DNA from 2 places in the Cellvibrio sp. QJXJ genome. Region 1 is predicted to be linked to the other one. Evidence: predicted binding sites of a transcription regulator. Region 1 holds the regulator's gene; the other holds the start of a gene.
The links. The regulator FNR, encoded in region 1, switches genes on or off when oxygen is low (the NO sensors DNR and NnrR bind a similar motif). The targets are predictions, from matches to a motif close to TTGATNNNNATCAA.
Positions count from the first base shown of each region.

Region 2: the regulator FNR is predicted to act here: its motif matches at 4,563-4,576, upstream of ccoN (cytochrome-c oxidase, cbb3-type subunit I).

Region 1 covers NZ_CP101662.1:377,886-385,904, forward strand. Annotated here, with positions in the region: gene NNX04_RS01690 (SirB2 family protein) at 167-544, opposite strand; gene NNX04_RS01695 (DUF4202 domain-containing protein) at 598-1,194, opposite strand; gene fnr (fumarate/nitrate reduction transcriptional regulator Fnr) at 1,233-1,991, opposite strand; gene NNX04_RS01705 (cold-shock protein) at 2,384-2,590, shown strand; gene NNX04_RS01710 (GGDEF domain-containing protein) at 2,711-4,168, opposite strand; gene NNX04_RS01715 (DUF3592 domain-containing protein) at 4,406-4,846, shown strand; gene NNX04_RS01720 (DUF2934 domain-containing protein) at 4,890-5,093, opposite strand; gene NNX04_RS01725 (hypothetical protein) at 5,200-5,502, opposite strand; gene NNX04_RS01730 (glycoside hydrolase family 88 protein) at 5,592-5,798, shown strand; gene NNX04_RS01735 (hypothetical protein) at 6,157-6,786, shown strand; gene NNX04_RS01740 (hypothetical protein) at 6,886-7,335, shown strand; gene NNX04_RS01745 (sulfatase-like hydrolase/transferase) at 7,616-8,019, shown strand, end outside.
Region 2 covers NZ_CP101662.1:4,756,347-4,764,365, forward strand. Annotated here, with positions in the region: gene NNX04_RS20630 (PAS domain S-box protein) at 1-621, opposite strand, end outside; gene can (carbonate dehydratase) at 809-1,438, opposite strand; gene sbcB (exodeoxyribonuclease I) at 1,633-3,096, shown strand; gene NNX04_RS20645 (argininosuccinate synthase) at 3,258-4,475, shown strand; gene ccoN (cytochrome-c oxidase, cbb3-type subunit I) at 4,738-6,195, shown strand; gene ccoO (cytochrome-c oxidase, cbb3-type subunit II) at 6,206-6,817, shown strand; gene NNX04_RS20660 (CcoQ/FixQ family Cbb3-type cytochrome c oxidase assembly chaperone) at 6,817-7,002, shown strand; gene ccoP (cytochrome-c oxidase, cbb3-type subunit III) at 7,027-7,944, shown strand.

The DNA.
Region 1 (8,019 bases):
AAAAAATACAAATAATTACCCCTTAGCCTCACTATCAGGGGCGATGCTTAATTCAGAAGGTCAAGAGATGGTTGGCTCGGGAGAAACAGAATAGGCGTGGGGAAAATCAGATGATGGGCATGCAAGATCGCACCAGTAGTGATAAACCACTGGTGCGATTGAAACATTAACCGAAGAAACCCATCGGGCTTTTGGTGATGGCGACACTGATGATGTAAGCGAATACTACGAGTGCGTCAATCCATAGAATTTTTTGCACCAGGGGTTTGCTAACTTTAAAGGCACCTACACCCAGAATAATAAAAACAACCAAACCAATAATTTTTGCCATCAACCATGGCTGTTCACCTGGTTTCATGCCCAAATGTACCGCGAGCACAATACCCGAGACCAACATAATGGTGTTGATAATGTGGGGGGCAATTTTTAGCAGTTTTTTATGCAACATGGATGAATTCATAAATAACAAAACACCACGCACTAAAAAAATGAGCAGTGAAAGTACAACAAAAGTTAAATGCAAATGTTTAAGGGCTAAATACACGGTGGTTTCCTTTTTTGTTTATGTGAAAATTATTGAAATTGTCGGTAATAAACTCAGGTGTCCGGGCTGAGCGCTTTACCTACCAGTGCGAGCATGCTGTCACTCAGTGGTAATTTCAGTGCGGCGTCATGGCCCTTGGCTGACATTTTGTTCCAGGTCTTGCGGATAATATCAATCAGTTTTACTTCATCGTGTTTGCTGGCAAAGTCTTCTAAATAAAATTCAATAAACACCAGGCAAATCACATCTTCCAGTGTTTGTACTTCTTCATCGCGCTTTAAACTGCGTTTAAGCAGCAAGTCTTTTACGCGAGAGATGATTCTTTCGTCGTAACCCTGTGCGGCCATAATTTCACCGGCGATATCGCCGTGCATTTGCGCTAAATCCAGACGCCACTTTTTATAGCCGCTACGATCCATTGGGTAGTCAGAGCGCGGAATCTTCCAGCGACAAATATGCTGGCTGCGTGTCGCGAGCTGTAACGCTTCGGATGCATCGGGGCAAAAACGTGACAGCTGTGCACTCATACGTTGGGCATAAATCCATTCTTTGGCAACGGTTTTGCCTTCTACTATTTCGCTATTTGGGTCTTGCAGGTTGGCGGCATCAAATGCGGCGAGGGTGTCTTGCAAACGCTGGTTGCTGATCATTGTAGGTGCTCGTGGTTTATTGCAGGTGCTTGCAGTGGTTAGCAGTGGCCATCGCCATTGGCGATATTGCGCAGCAACTCCATGTTAGTGATGAGGACTTCTTTTTTATCCACAGAAATCACCTCCTGTTTTTGCAAGCGAGTAAAAATACGGCTGACTGTTTCAATGGTCAGGCCCAAATAATTGCCAATATCGGTGCGCGACATAGGTAAGCGGAAGGCATTGGCCGATAGCTGGCGGCGGCTATTGCGGCTGGAAATACTCAGCAGTAGGGCGGCAATGCGCTCTTCGGCGCTGCTTTTGCTCAGCAGGGTAATAATTTGCTGATCCTGGGTAATTTCGCGGCTCATCAATTGAAAAAAGTGACGTTGCAGATTAGGGATTTGCAAGCTCAATTCTTCCATGCGATTAAACGGAATTTCGCACACCGATGCGGTTTCTAATGCGATTACTGAATTGGTGTAGCGATTGTCGGCAATACCATCCATGCCGACTACCTCGCCGGGCAAATAAAACCCGGTGACTTGTTCTTCACCGTTATCACTCAGGGTCAGTGCTTTTACTGCACCCGAACGAATGGCATACACCGAGTGAAAGTGGTCATTAGCGCGATAGAGATAATCGCCTTTTTGTAGCGGTTTACCGCGTTGGATAATACCGTTCAAGCGGTCGATATCCTCAATGTGCAGGCTGATAGGCAGGCAAATAGTATTTAAACGGCAATTGCCGCAGCTGACGCGCTTATCGTGAGGGCAGCTTGAATCCTGGGTTTTTACAATGTTCTGATTAGCTGTCATGGGTCCACCACCTCGAATATAAGACTATGGCAGGAAAACTCCGCGCCAACAGTATGATGAGTGATTGTTGCAGCTTTAACGGGGGCGGTAAATAGTTGATTTAGCTCAAATGTCTGGATAAATTTAATCCTGCGGGAGACGTTGTTGAGTCGTGCTGCTTTATAACCAAAAAGCCATATTCTTTGTTAAAACCCCCTCTTTACTTGCAGTGGGCCGGATAATATATTTATTCCGCTGGCCAGTTAGCAGCATTATTTATGGTAAGTCACATCGTTGTACTAGCAGTGAATCTCTTAGCACCTCGTTTTGTTTTTCATAAGTAAGATCTGAATCCGCCAGCACAATCCCACTTGGGGTATTCATTTTTATTTAAAGAAACATCGAGGTTTATTATGGCTAGAAGCACTGGTACCGTTAAATGGTTCAACGAGTCTAAAGGTTTTGGTTTTATCGCGAGCGAGGCCGGCCAGGACGTATTTGTTCACTACAGCGCAATCAGCGGTTCAGGTTTTAAAACCCTGGCTGAAGGCCAGCGTGTAGAGTTCGACGTAAAACCCGGTCAAAAAGGCCCGCAAGCCGAGAATGTCATTGGTTTGTAATTCGTCGCGCCTGCACATTTGAGCGACCAGTAATAGGAAGCCGCCCGGTGTAATCCCGGGCGGCTTTTTTGTTTTTGATGGGATTATTTTGGATGGGGATAGTAGTGTGGTGGATGTGGGTTAACTCGCCACCATAACGCGGTTGCGACCCGCTTCTTTCGCGCGGTACAGCGCCTGATCCGCCCGCGCGAGCCATGCGCTAAAAGAGGTATCCTGCGCAGAAAAAATAGCTACACCCAAGCTAATCGTTGCGCGCAGTTCTTTGGTCTCGTGATAAGCCGCAGTTGTTGCAATGCGATTGCGCATCCGCTCGGCAAATTGCAGCGCACCTTCTGCGTCGGTTTGCGGCAGTAAAATCACAAATTCTTCGCCTCCATAACGGCTGGCGATATCCATCCCGCGCGCTTCCGCTTGTATCGCCTGCGCAATACTGCGGATCACCGCATCACCCGCGGCGTGACCGTAATGATCATTAATATTTTTAAAATGGTCGATATCCAATATCACCAGTGCGCCGCCGCTGCCCATGCGGCTGGTGCGGAGCCATTCACTGCTCAAGCGTTCATCCATAGTGCGACGGTTGAGCAGACCGGTAAGGCCATCAGTTTGGGCAAGGCACTCCAGGCTTTCGTTGGCACTGTGCAGATCACTTAATAATTCATTGGTTGAGCGTTGCCAGCGGGTAAACAGTTGGTAACCAAAAAATGCGATAAATAAAATAATCATCGCGAATACCCAAAAAAATACCCAAGTGGTCTGCTGCAGAATCATGATGGCATTACTCACTTCAGCACTCATGGAGCTGCTGCTAGTGATAAGCGCGCGATCCAACTGATTGCTCGCTAACTGAATCGTAGCCGCACCGTACACCAGTACACCGGTGGTAATTGCCCCCAGCAGGCGCAATACCGAGCGCCGAACATTGCCGCTGGCAAGGCGTAAATAGGCAGGGTGATGTTGTTGCCAGTGCGCAATCCTGGGCCACAAGAGCGCGAGCAATGGGCCCACAATAAATACACTTTGCAAAAATGCGCCCAGCCACCAACCCTGCCAAATTGCCAGCAGGGCAGTGCGATCAATGTGGTTGGTATAACACCAAATGAGTGCGCCGCTGGAGCTAAAAATGCTCGCCACAAAACTCAGCTGGATATAAAACAATAATGAATTGGAATCGCGTAAGTTTTTATTTGCCGGAATCGCTTGATAGCCAACCGCCAGAATCGCAAAACCCAATGGGTTCGCGCAGGCAAAAATGATCGCCCAATGCCATTGCATGCCCGAATAAAGCGCCAGTGAAAGCGTGGATAAATAAGCAGGAATTGCCCCCCAGCGCCAACCGCAGGTGAGGGTGAGGAATAAACAAATAATCAGGGTAGGGTAAACGGTGATATAAACTGTGACACCGCCAAAATCCAGCGGTATACCCGACCAACTTTTTATTACCGATAGCAACCCGAGCGCGATACTTGCCAGCACCAGCGCAAACCAGCCACCAAAAATAATGGTCTTATCCCGACGGCTGCCAACCCGCCAGAGTTTGGTCGGGGAAAGTGCCCGGTAATGATTCAAACTGTCCAAAAAAAAGTCTCCAGCTTTTAATTCTCCAGTAGCAACTGTCCAATTGCTATCTAACCTGCTGTGAAGTATAGGGTTTCTTTTTTGTGGCGCGATAATTTTTGTTTTCTATTGGTTGACGAGGAAGTGATTGCAGGTAAAGTGAGGGTGTTCTTGGTGTAATGCCCTGTAATGGTTGTGTTTATCAGTATTTGATAAGGCTGCGGGTGATTGGTAATTAAATTTTTTGCGAGAGTGTAAATGAATCCCGACAACGAGAAAAAATATCAACGTCTGCGCTCACTTTTTTTTGGATTGTGCATAGTTGCGGCTGGTATGTTGTTTTTATCCAGCGCGAGCAATATTTATAAAAGCACTGCTGCCGCGCATTGGCCAGTGCACAAAGGTACCGTCACCAACGAATTGCGCGGTGCCTTGGCAGGAGGTTATTACGGTGGGCGTTGGTTGGAATATAGCTACGAGGTGGATGGTAAAGAATATCGCGGCACTCGTATCGGGTTTGGCATTAGTCGCCCGCAAACAGCGCTAAAAAATGGCGAGCTGATTCAGGTTTATGTAGACCCCGACGATAAAAACATCGCCGTCATTGCTGTCGGTATTTCCCGCAGTCATTTTATCGGGCTGCTTTTTTCAGTCGGTTTTGTGTGGTTGGGTTTTGTGATTTGGCGACGGACTCAATAAGGCTCGCACGATTTGCCAACAGGGTTTCGCTGCTATTAAAACACTAGGTTTGATCAGGCTGTTCGGGTTCTGTTGTGCCTTTTGCTTCTGAAGGATCAGTGGATGTTTTGGGCGACGGCGATCCATGTTTTTGTTCGGCGGCCATCTTGGTGGCGATTTGCCAATGTCGATCAGTTTGCCCGCTGGGTTTACCTTCAGATACCCAAAGGTAATAAGCCAGTTCGCGGATCTCGTGTTCGTTAGGCATGATGAACTCCTCACAATGAATGAGTTCTTTTTATAGCAGTCATCAAATTCCTTTTCGGTGTGTTACGCCCCATATAGGGTTTTATATCCTGACGCGTGAGGAATGCTCACACAAAATCTGTCAGCGCGACCCAGCCGCGAATTTTCCCGATATACACAAACGCGAGCCCCAGTTTAGTTACATAGCGCGCATCACCCGCTGCAGGTGGGTCGTATTCTTCCAATCCTTCCAATGCCAGCGAGCTGTCCAGCGGTGGTTTCCACTGCATAGTTTGCGGGCTTTCCGGCATGCTCAATTCACTATCCGTCCAGACTAAACCATCGCGTTCAACGGGCGATGCATGGTTGAAATCGGCGGGGATAAACACGGCAGAAGTCCCCGCCATTTTTTTGTAAACACGTTGTCTCATTGTCCATTCCGTTTAAGTGGATGTTTGCTCTTAACAGTCGCGCTATTAAAACAGCTGCAGTCAGTGTTGTTTTGATATGGGTCAATAGGATGCAAAAGCAGTGGGGTGACGATATGCTTGCAAGGCTCTACCTGAGTGAAACCGCACTGCAAAGCAACGGTAAACTCGGTTACGTTCAACCAATCGGAGAAAGAGCGATTCCCGGCCAAGTGGTAGACGCTAGTTCAACTGCTAATTTTGGTGTGGGCGCTTTTTTATTGGCCGCCGCTGAAATGTATCGGTTGGTGAGTAAATAAAAAATGCAGTCATAAAAAATAAAAAGGTGAGCAGGGTGGTGTGGTAATGGGCCGTAATGTAATTTGCTGCTAGAGTCTGTTAAGTTCACAGTAGCCAAATTATCCAGCATGACATTGTGGCTTCCAATAGAAACAAATGATTAAGTTAACTCAGTAAAATTGGCCAAAAGTGATATGCGGCTAGTGATATGAAGTGCGAGCTGGAATGCCAATTTTTTAAAAAGACCAAATCAATTTTAACTATTTGATATTTATGTAATTATAGGTCGCCGCAAGCTCGCATAAGAAATGATATGTAGCGGGAAGATATACGGCTGTGGCCGTCTAATAAACTGTTAGGCTAAAAACCAGAGGGCGCATGAACAAATTCATTAATTTATTTGCTGCACTTTTTTACACGGTTTTGTTCTGCGAAATTAGGTTGGTTTATGCAGACGACAATTACGATAAAGGACGCTTAGCTTGTAGTCCAAAAAATAGCTCATGTGGAATTATTGTAAAATGCAATGAAAAACTCTGCGAGATCAAGGAAACTCATCGTATAAATAATGGTTTTCCTGAAATCATTAAGCCCGAATATATACAATCTATTGTTGTGGATAAACCTAATCTATATATAAGCAATAAAAAATTTAATGACATAGAAAAAGAAGTTGAGACTATTCTTATAATTCAAAATAATAGCGGAATTAAAAGAAATCATAAGGTATGTTATGAGCTACAGTATGAAAATATTAACCGTTCAGAAACAAGGTGCGGTGCGGTTTTAGCATGCAATAATAAAAATTGCCAAATTAGAGAAAGCCATATTAAGGTATCGGCCATTATTGAAAGTGGTAAGGAGCTATTTTCAATCGCGCAAATTCCTTTTAGTGCAAGAATTACCAGAGAAATTGAAATAAGCAAAATCCATAAGAATAATAGTGTGCTGAAAGATTTACTAATGTGGGAATTACTTACGAATAATTTTACCAAGCTAGTGCTTTAGTATGCATATAAGCCTAATAAATCGCTCAAGCATCAGTCGCTACGCTCCTTGAGCAGTTTGTAAGTCGCAGTTTTGTGGGTAAGACCAAAATCTATACATATGAAACATACATTTTTATTTTTGATTTTATTAGCTGAAATTTCCAGTTCACAAGAGTGCATTAATTTTTCTGGAAAATTAGAAGGTGCCGTTAAAAGTCACGAATCCATCATCCGTGGTGGAGAGTATTGCGAAGCCCGTGAACGTTATAGCAACAAGGGAATAGAGTTTGTTTTATATACAATTGGGGGGCCTTGCTTTCATGAGAATTTTACCCCAGGTAGTTGTGGCAATGTTACATATACATACCTGTCTGGAATCTTAAACGGTAAGCTTTTAGTTCCAGTAGAAGTTGGAGTCCGTGGTACTTATTTGGCCAGATCGCTGCTCGTCTCTGAAAACTCTATTGTAATAGAAGGTCTTGAATATGCTGAAAGTGACGCAAAGTGTTGTCCAAGCATACCCAAAAGAAAAGTATTCAATATTTCAGAGCTAGAATTAACCAATTAAAATTCATAGCAAGCGACTGTGGTAAAAATTTCAATCAAATTACCTAGCCCTAATTATCTTGGCAGCCGCCAACTTCCACTTTTTGGCCGTTATACGGCTCCCATCTGCTTGCTGTTTGAAACGTGCCCTACAAACACCCGAGCCAAGCTCGGGTGTTTTGTTTGCGGAGTTAGAATTGTTTGCTCTGGAAGATACTGATACAACCTTTGCTCCCGTGACTGCGTATCCATTATGCTTGGGGGATGGTTTTTGTTCGCATCGTTACTAACGGGAGGCGCTTTTGTTTCGTTTTCAATCCAGTTTGAATATTGCTGCGCTTGTTTTGATTTTTATTGCGTTGGTTATCCCGAATCGTATCAGTGCTATTAACGCATCGTCTTTTTTAGTTATCCCTCTGGAATTGGTGATAATTGGTTTGCTGCTCCTGCTGCCGGGGCGCGTTGGTATGGCGGTGCGATGGGTCGCGGCGGTGTTATTGGCGGTGGGTGTGATTTTTACCTGTGCGGATATGGCGACTTTCAATGTGTTCGCGCGGCCGTTTAATCCGTTGTTTGATGGTTATTTGTTGGTTAACGGGATGAATTTACTCGATGGAACAATTGGTCGGGCAGGTGCCTTGGCGATAGCGGTATTGCTGTTGTTTGTGGTGTTGTTAATTGTGCTGGGTGCTTTTTGGGTGTTGGG
Region 2 (8,019 bases), 450 kb from region 1:
CATTGTGTTGCGAGTGCGCGCTGTACCGGCAATGACAAAAAATATAAAAATGACCGTCATGCCTGACATGAAAAAGGCCGTGGGGCCGTCTTGTAATAACATCACCACGCTGAGTGGGCTTATGGCCAGCATCACAAAACCGATGCTGCAATATTTGTCGACGGTGAGTGAAGTAATAGAGCCGGTTGCAATACCTGCAAGCGTAAATGCTAGTAGCGCCTGATAAATACTGGCTTCGGTCGCAAATAATAAAAAAGCGGCTGAACCCCATGCCAGACCGGTAAGCCAGGCGCCCACACGAAAGCTGTTTAACCAAAAACGTGTCGAATAGAGCTGATGCAGATTATTCCAGCTGAGCCAGAGCACGAGGCGTGCTAATAACACGCTACTCAAAATCAGATTCCACAAAATAATGTCGGCGTGGGCGATTACTTTCCATTGGGATACGCTGAGCATAAGCGCTATAACCAAAGAGGCGATCAGCGAGAGTGGAAAACCTTTGTAGAGTTGGCGCACCTGTTCCGGTTCAAGGTGTTCGCGTTCAAATGAATAGGACGAAGACTCCCGGGCAACATGTGTGGCTGAGTTTTGATGGCCGGGGGGCAGTGAATCGTCGGGCATCGCTTATCTCGTCAGTTGCGGGTTAGGTGGTAGTCGGTTCAAGTATAGATCAGCACCCAAGGCTTTCTAGGGCGATGGGAAAGATTCTAACAATAGGTTTTATGGCAGGGTATTACGGGGGATTACTGCATCACCGCTAAGCACAGTGATGCAGGTGGTGCTCGGTAAAGACGGGCGTCTTTACTATTTAGTAGAGGCGATACTGCTCGGGAATTTGTTCTACTGAATCAACCGGCGGCATCAGTTTGTGCAGAATGCCGTCGTGAATATCGTAAATCCAACCGTGAATGCTCAGTTCCTGACCGCGCGCCCAGGCGTTTTGGACTATGTTGCTTCGCGCAATATTTTCTACTTGTTGCACTACATTTAACTCGCACAAGCGGTTGACGCGTTCATCGGGATCACTGATTTGATCCATGATTTCTTTGTTGTTGTAATAAACATCGCGAATATTGCGCAACCAGTAATCAATTAGCCCCAGTTTGCGATTTTCCAGTGCTGCTTTTACACCGCCGCAGCCATAGTGGCCGGTTACCATTACATGTTTTACTTTGAGAAACTCAACGGCGTAATTAAGTACAGTCATGCAGTTGAGGTCGGTATGAATGACCACGTTGGCCACATTGCGGTGTACAAATAATTCACCGGGGGCGAGGTCAACAATTTGGTTGGCGGGTACGCGGCTATCCGAGCAGCCTATCCATAAATACTCTGGCGCTTGCTGTTTGGCCAGGTTGGAAAAAAAGTCAGGCTCTTTGCGTTTGATATCTTCGGCCCATTTTACATTGCTGGCAAACAGGCTATCTAAATCACTCATAGTGGCTCCAAGGCGGGACTTAGCGGTTAAATGAAAGACGGGATTTCAGATCAAAAACAGGTTTTGTAATTTAAAAAATCCGGTCACAAAAATCAGGCGGCAGTATAGGGGAAACTGCTTGGGAGGTGTTAGATTGCCCGTTGTTGGTGCAGTGAGGTGCTGTGAGTGTCTGGCAAAATTGTGGAATAAATAATATGAAGAATGAATCGTCGGTTAGTCTCTATTGGCACGATTACGAAACTTGGGGCGAAGTGCCGGCGATTGATCGCCCTTCGCAGTTTGCCGGTGTGCGCACGGATGAGTCGCTCAATGTGATCGATGAGCCTTTAATGATTTATTGTCAGCCAGCGCCTGATGTATTGCCAAAACCGGAAGCTTGTTTAATTACCGGATTATTGCCGCAAGTCGCCCAGAGCAAGGGCTTGCCAGAGTGCGAATTTATTGCCGCGATTCATCGTCAGCTCGCGCGTCCGGGGACTTGCGGTGTGGGGTATAACTCGATCCGTTTTGATGATGAAGTAACGCGCTATACCCTCTATCGCAACTTTTATGATCCCTATGAGCGCGAGTGGCGCAACGGTAATTCGCGCTGGGACATTATCGATATGGTGCGTATGACCCGTGCGTTGCGACCGGAAGGGATCGAATGGCCTAATTATGAGGATGGTCGCCCTTGCTTCAAGCTGGAAATGCTGAGCCAGGCGAACAATCTCAAACACGAGGCTGCACATGATGCGCTCTCAGACGTCTATGCCACCATCGCTGTGGCCAAGCTGATTAAAACCCGCCAGCCTAAACTCTATGATTACGCTTATCGTCTGCGCGACAAACGTTTTGCCGCCAGTATGATTGATATCGATGCTGCCAAACCGCTGCTGCACATTTCCTCCCGTTTTCCCGGTGAGAACGGCAACGCGGCGTTGATTGTGCCTTTAGCTATGCACCCCACCAATAAGAATTCGGTGATCGCTTACAATCTGAGCGCCGATCCGCAAGCCTTGCTCAGTTTGCCGGTCGAGGAATTACAGCTGCGGCTTTATACCCGCACCGAGGATTTACCCGAAGGGGTAGAGCGCTTGGCGCTCAAAGAAGTGCACATGAATAAAACCCCGATGCTACTACCGGCAGCGATGCTAGATGATGCCACTGCCCAGCGTTTGCACATTGATAAGCAGCGTTGCGAGGCGCATTGGCAAGTTCTGCGCAATCTGACGTTAAGTGAGCGCGAATCCTTGCTGCAGCGTTTATATCAATTGTATTCGAGCAACTCTTTTGCGGAAAAAACAGATCCTGAGCAACTGCTTTACAGCGGTTTTTTTGATGATCACGACAAGCGTTTAATGACCCGCGTGCGCAATGCTGATCCTGAAACATTGGCTAATACCGCCTTTCCATTCAATGACCCGCGTTTGGGGGAAATATTGTTTCGCTATCGCGCCCGCAATTTTCCTGCCAGCCTCAGTGCCGAAGAGCTGCAACGCTGGCAGGAATTCTGCCGTTGGCGGCTGACTTCACCTGAGGCGCAATCTTCTCTGACTTTGATGGAGTTTGATCTGCGGATAAAAACGCTCAGTGAGGCGGAGTCCACCAGTGCTGAGCAGCGTCTGCTTTTGCAGCAATTAGCCGCGTATGGCAAGCAGTTGATGGCAGCTGGGTAAAACAGGGTTCAATTTGACTTTGCACAGGGTTTTAACGGCCGCAAGTGTGGGAATTTGGTCTGCTTGCGAGTACAATCCCGCGCCCAAGAAGGTACCGGTCTGCGGATTGCGACTCGTGATCGTGCCCTGTGAATTGTCAACGAGTGTTAGCGGGAGTCCCCATGTCATCTATCAAAAAAGTAGTGTTGGCCTATTCCGGTGGCCTTGACACGTCTGTAATCGTTAAGTGGTTGCAGGAAAACTACAACTGTGAAGTGATCACCTTTACCGCTGACATTGGTCAGGGCGAAGAAGTTGAGCCGGCCCGCGCTAAAGCTGAGGCGCTAGGCGTTAAGCAAATTTACATCGACGATCTACGCGAAGAGTTTGTCCGCGATTTCGTATTCCCTATGTTCCGCGCTAATACCATCTATGAAGGTGAGTACCTGCTCGGAACCTCTATTGCCCGCCCTTTGATTGCCAAGCGTTTGATTGAAATCGCCAATGAAGTAGGTGCAGATGCCATTTCCCACGGCGCTACCGGTAAAGGTAACGATCAGGTGCGTTTTGAATTGGGTGCCTATGCATTGAAACCCGGCATCAAAGTAATCGCCCCATGGCGCGAGTGGGATTTGACCTCCCGCGAAACCTTGATGGCGTATTGCGAGAAGCACAATATTCCGGTTGATTACTCCAAGAAGAAAAAATCACCTTACTCTATGGATGCCAACCTGCTGCATATCTCTTACGAAGGCAAGGTTCTGGAGAACCCGTGGACTGAAGCCGAAGAAGATATGTGGCGCTGGACTGTTGCCCCTGAAGCCGCTCCTGATAAACCGACTTACCTTGAGTTGACCTACGAGAAAGGCGACATCGTTGCTATCGACGGCAAGCCAATGTCTCCGGCTACCGTACTGGCTTACCTGAATAAGGTTGGTGGTGAGAACGGTGTTGGTCGTCTGGATATCGTGGAAAACCGCTATGTAGGCATGAAATCTCGCGGCTGCTACGAAACCCCTGGCGGCACCATCATGATGCGTGCGCACCGTGCAATTGAATCTATTACTCTGGATCGCGAAGTTGCTCATTTGAAGGACAGCTTGATTCCCAAGTATGCGGACATGATTTACAACGGTTACTGGTGGAGCCCTGAGCGTCTGATGATGCAGGCGATGATCGATCAGTCACAAACTCATGTAAACGGTGATGTACGCGTGAAGCTGTACAAAGGCTCAGTGAGTGTTGTTGGTCGTCGTTCTCCTGACAGCTTGTTTGATGAAAAAATAGCGACTTTTGAAGATGATGCTGGTGCATACAACCAAAAAGATGCAGAAGGTTTCATTAAACTGAATGCACTGCGTATGCGTATTGCTGCTAACAAGGGCCGTGTGCTGAAGTAATTTCCTTTTTAACCTGCGCTCCTGTGAGCGCAGGTACTTTATTTACCTGGGTAAATAAAGTGTTCGGGTTAATTCCGTATAAATATTTTGATAAATATCAATCCTGTAACTACTTGCGTGGGACAAAATGCCACACATGAGGCAAAATGCCGCACCTTCAGTAGGGTTATAGGCTTGATGATTGCCGTGAAGCTCCGTGCGGTAAGTTGCACGGCCAGAGACAAACAAGTTTTCATTTCTCTTTAAGTAACAGGAAAGTCCTATGGGTAGTCATGCGACTGTAGCTGGGGATCCTCCAGTATACGACTTCGATATAGTACGCAAATTCTCCATTATGACCATTGTATGGGGCATAGTGGGTATGGGCATTGGTGTGCTTATCGCATCACAATTGGTGTGGCCAGGTTTGAATGACTTGCTGCAACCCTACACACATTTTGGTCGTTTGCGCCCCCTGCACACCAATGCAGTAATTTTTGCGTTTGGTGGCTGTGCGCTGTTTGCGACTTCTTACTACGTTGTGCAACGTACCTGTCAGACCACTTTGTTTGGTGGTTGGTTAGTGCCTTTTACCTTCTGGGGTTGGCAAGCCGTTATTGTATTGGCGGTAATCACCTTGCCATTGGGGATGACTACTACCAAAGAATACGCCGAGCTTGAATGGCCAATTGATATTCTTATTGCACTCGTTTGGATTTCTTATGCGATTGTTTTCTTCGGCACCATTGTTAAGCGTAAAACTTCCCATATTTATGTAGCTAACTGGTTCTACGGCGGCTTCATTCTTACCGTTGCCGTGCTGCATATTGTCAACAGTGCTGCAGTGCCAGTAACTCTGACCAAATCTTACTCTGCCTATGCCGGTGCTGCCGATGCTATGGTCCAATGGTGGTACGGTCACAACGCAGTAGGTTTCTTCTTGACCGCTGGCTTCCTTGGCATGATGTACTACTTTGTACCCAAACAAGCGGGTCGCCCTGTTTACTCCTATCAGTTGTCTATCGTGCATTTCTGGGCGTTGATCTCCCTTTACATATGGGCTGGTTCTCACCATTTGCATTACTCCGCTTTACCGGATTGGACCCAATCATTAGGTATGGTGATGTCATTGATTCTGTTGGCACCAAGCTGGGGCGGTATGATCAACGGTATTATGACCCTGTCTGGCGCTTGGCATAAGCTGCGCACTGACCCAACCCTGCGCTTCCTCGTTGTTGCTTTGTCCTTCTACGGTATGTCTACCTTCGAAGGCCCAATGATGGCCATTAAAAACGTAAACGCACTCTCTCACAATACTGACTGGACTGTGGGTCACGTTCACTCTGGCGCACTCGGTTGGGTGGCAATGATTTCTATCGGCGCCCTGTACCACATGATTCCGAAACTCTTTAATCGTGAAGAAATGCACAGCGTTAAATTGATCAATATGCACTTCTGGTTGGCCACTGTGGGTACTGTTCTTTATGTAGTGGCTATGTGGATTAATGGTATCGGTCAAGGTTTGATGTGGCGTGCATTCAACCCCGATGGTTCTTTGACCTACAGCTTTATTGAAACCGTCGTGTTCAGTAAAGGGGGTTACATCATGCGTCTTATTGGTGGTGCTTTCTTCCTGACCGGTATGCTCGTGATGGCCTACAACACTTATCGCACTGTAAGCGCTTCCAAAAAAGAAGCAGCTGCAAATGCTACCCAGCCTGTTCAGGCACCAGCTGTTTAAGGGGAATGCCATGAAAGGTCATGAAATAGTTGAGAAAAATATTGGTTTGATGACTGTATTTATGGTCGTCGCTATTAGCTTCGGTGGTTTGGTGGAGATTGTTCCGCAGTTCTTCTTGAAAGAGACTACCACCCCGATCGAAGGTTTGAAGCCTTACACCGCCGTGCAGTTGGAAGGTCGTGATATCTACATTCGTGAGGGTTGCCACGTTTGCCACACCCAGATGGTGCGTCCGCTACGCGCTGAAGTTGAGCGTTATGGCCACTATTCGGTCGCCGGTGAGTCTGTGTACGAGCACCCGTTCTTGTGGGGTTCCAAGAGAACCGGTCCGGATTTGGCGCGCGTAGGTGGCCGTTATTCCGATGACTGGCATAAAGTGCATTTGTTTAACCCACGTATTGTTGTGCCTGAGTCGATCATGCCTGCTTACCCTTGGCTGTATGACAACAAGCTCGATGGCAAACATACTGCCGCCAAAATGCGTGCTTTAGCCTCAGTGGGAGTTCCTTATACAGAGGAAGATATTGCTGGTGCTGAAGCTGCAGTTAAAGGCGTGACTGAGATGGATGCATTGGTTGCTTACTTACAGAACCTGGGCATTTTGCTCAAAGAGAAGCGTTAATGGATACGGGTACACTTGGTGCTATTTCAACCGTGTTAGTTACCATCGCCTTCTTCGGCGTGTGCTTTTGGGCTTTTTCGCCCAAGCTCAAAAAGCGCTTTGAAGAGGATGCAAAGTTACCTTTTGCGGACGATGAGCCTAACACCAAGCAGCCAGACAACAAGCAGACTGATGATCACAAGTAATCATCGATTAGGGCGGATTTAACTATGAGTACTTTTTGGAGTCTTTGGATCATTATCCTGACAGTCACCAATCTGGTGTTGCTGTTATGGATTCTTTTTGCCAATCGCAAACGCGCGGTGGTGGGTGAAGAGAGCACGGAAGCAAAAACTACCGGCCACGAATACGATGGTATTGAGGAGTATGACAACCCTCTGCCTCGGTGGTGGTTCTATATGTTCTTACTGACATTTATATTCAGTGCCGTCTATTTGGTTATTTACCCAGGCTTGGGTTCTTATAAAGGTATAGAGTGGAAAGATACCGGAGCTTGGACCTCAGTAGGGGAGTTGCGTGGGGATCAGGCTGAGGCGGAAAAAGTCTATGCCGAAACGTATGGCGTCTACTCAAAAATGCCGATTGAAGAACTCGCCAGAAACCCTGATGCGCTCAAAATGGGCTTCCGTTTGTTTGTTAATAACTGTGCTGTTTGCCACGGTTCAGACGGTGGTGGCAACCCAGGCTTTCCGAATTTGACTGATAAAGACTGGCTCTATGGCGGCACACCAGACAAAATTCTGGAAACCTTGAATCATGGCCGTAAAGCAGCAATGCCTGCATGGGCTGCCTTGTTGGGTGAAAAAGGCATCGCGGAAACCACTGAATATGTATTGAGTTTGTCCGGTGCTGAGCATGATGCAACCAAAGCAGATGCAGGTAAAAAGCACTTTGATGTGAATTGCGCGGCTTGCCATGGTCTGGATGGTAAGGGCAACCAATTGCTGGGTGCTCCCAACCTGACGGATGATATTTGGCTTTACGGTGGCGAGCCTGCCACTATCCGCCAGACCTTGCGCCATGGCCGCAATGGTGTAATGCCGGCGCAGAAAGATCTGCTGAAAGAAGACCGTATCCATTTGCTAGCGGCCTATGTGTACAGCTTGTCGTTAGAAGACAACAACTAGATTCCGGCGAACTGGTTGTTATACAAGGAAGGCGGGCCCAGGCCTGCCTTTTTTTTCGCCCTGTTTTTTTTGATA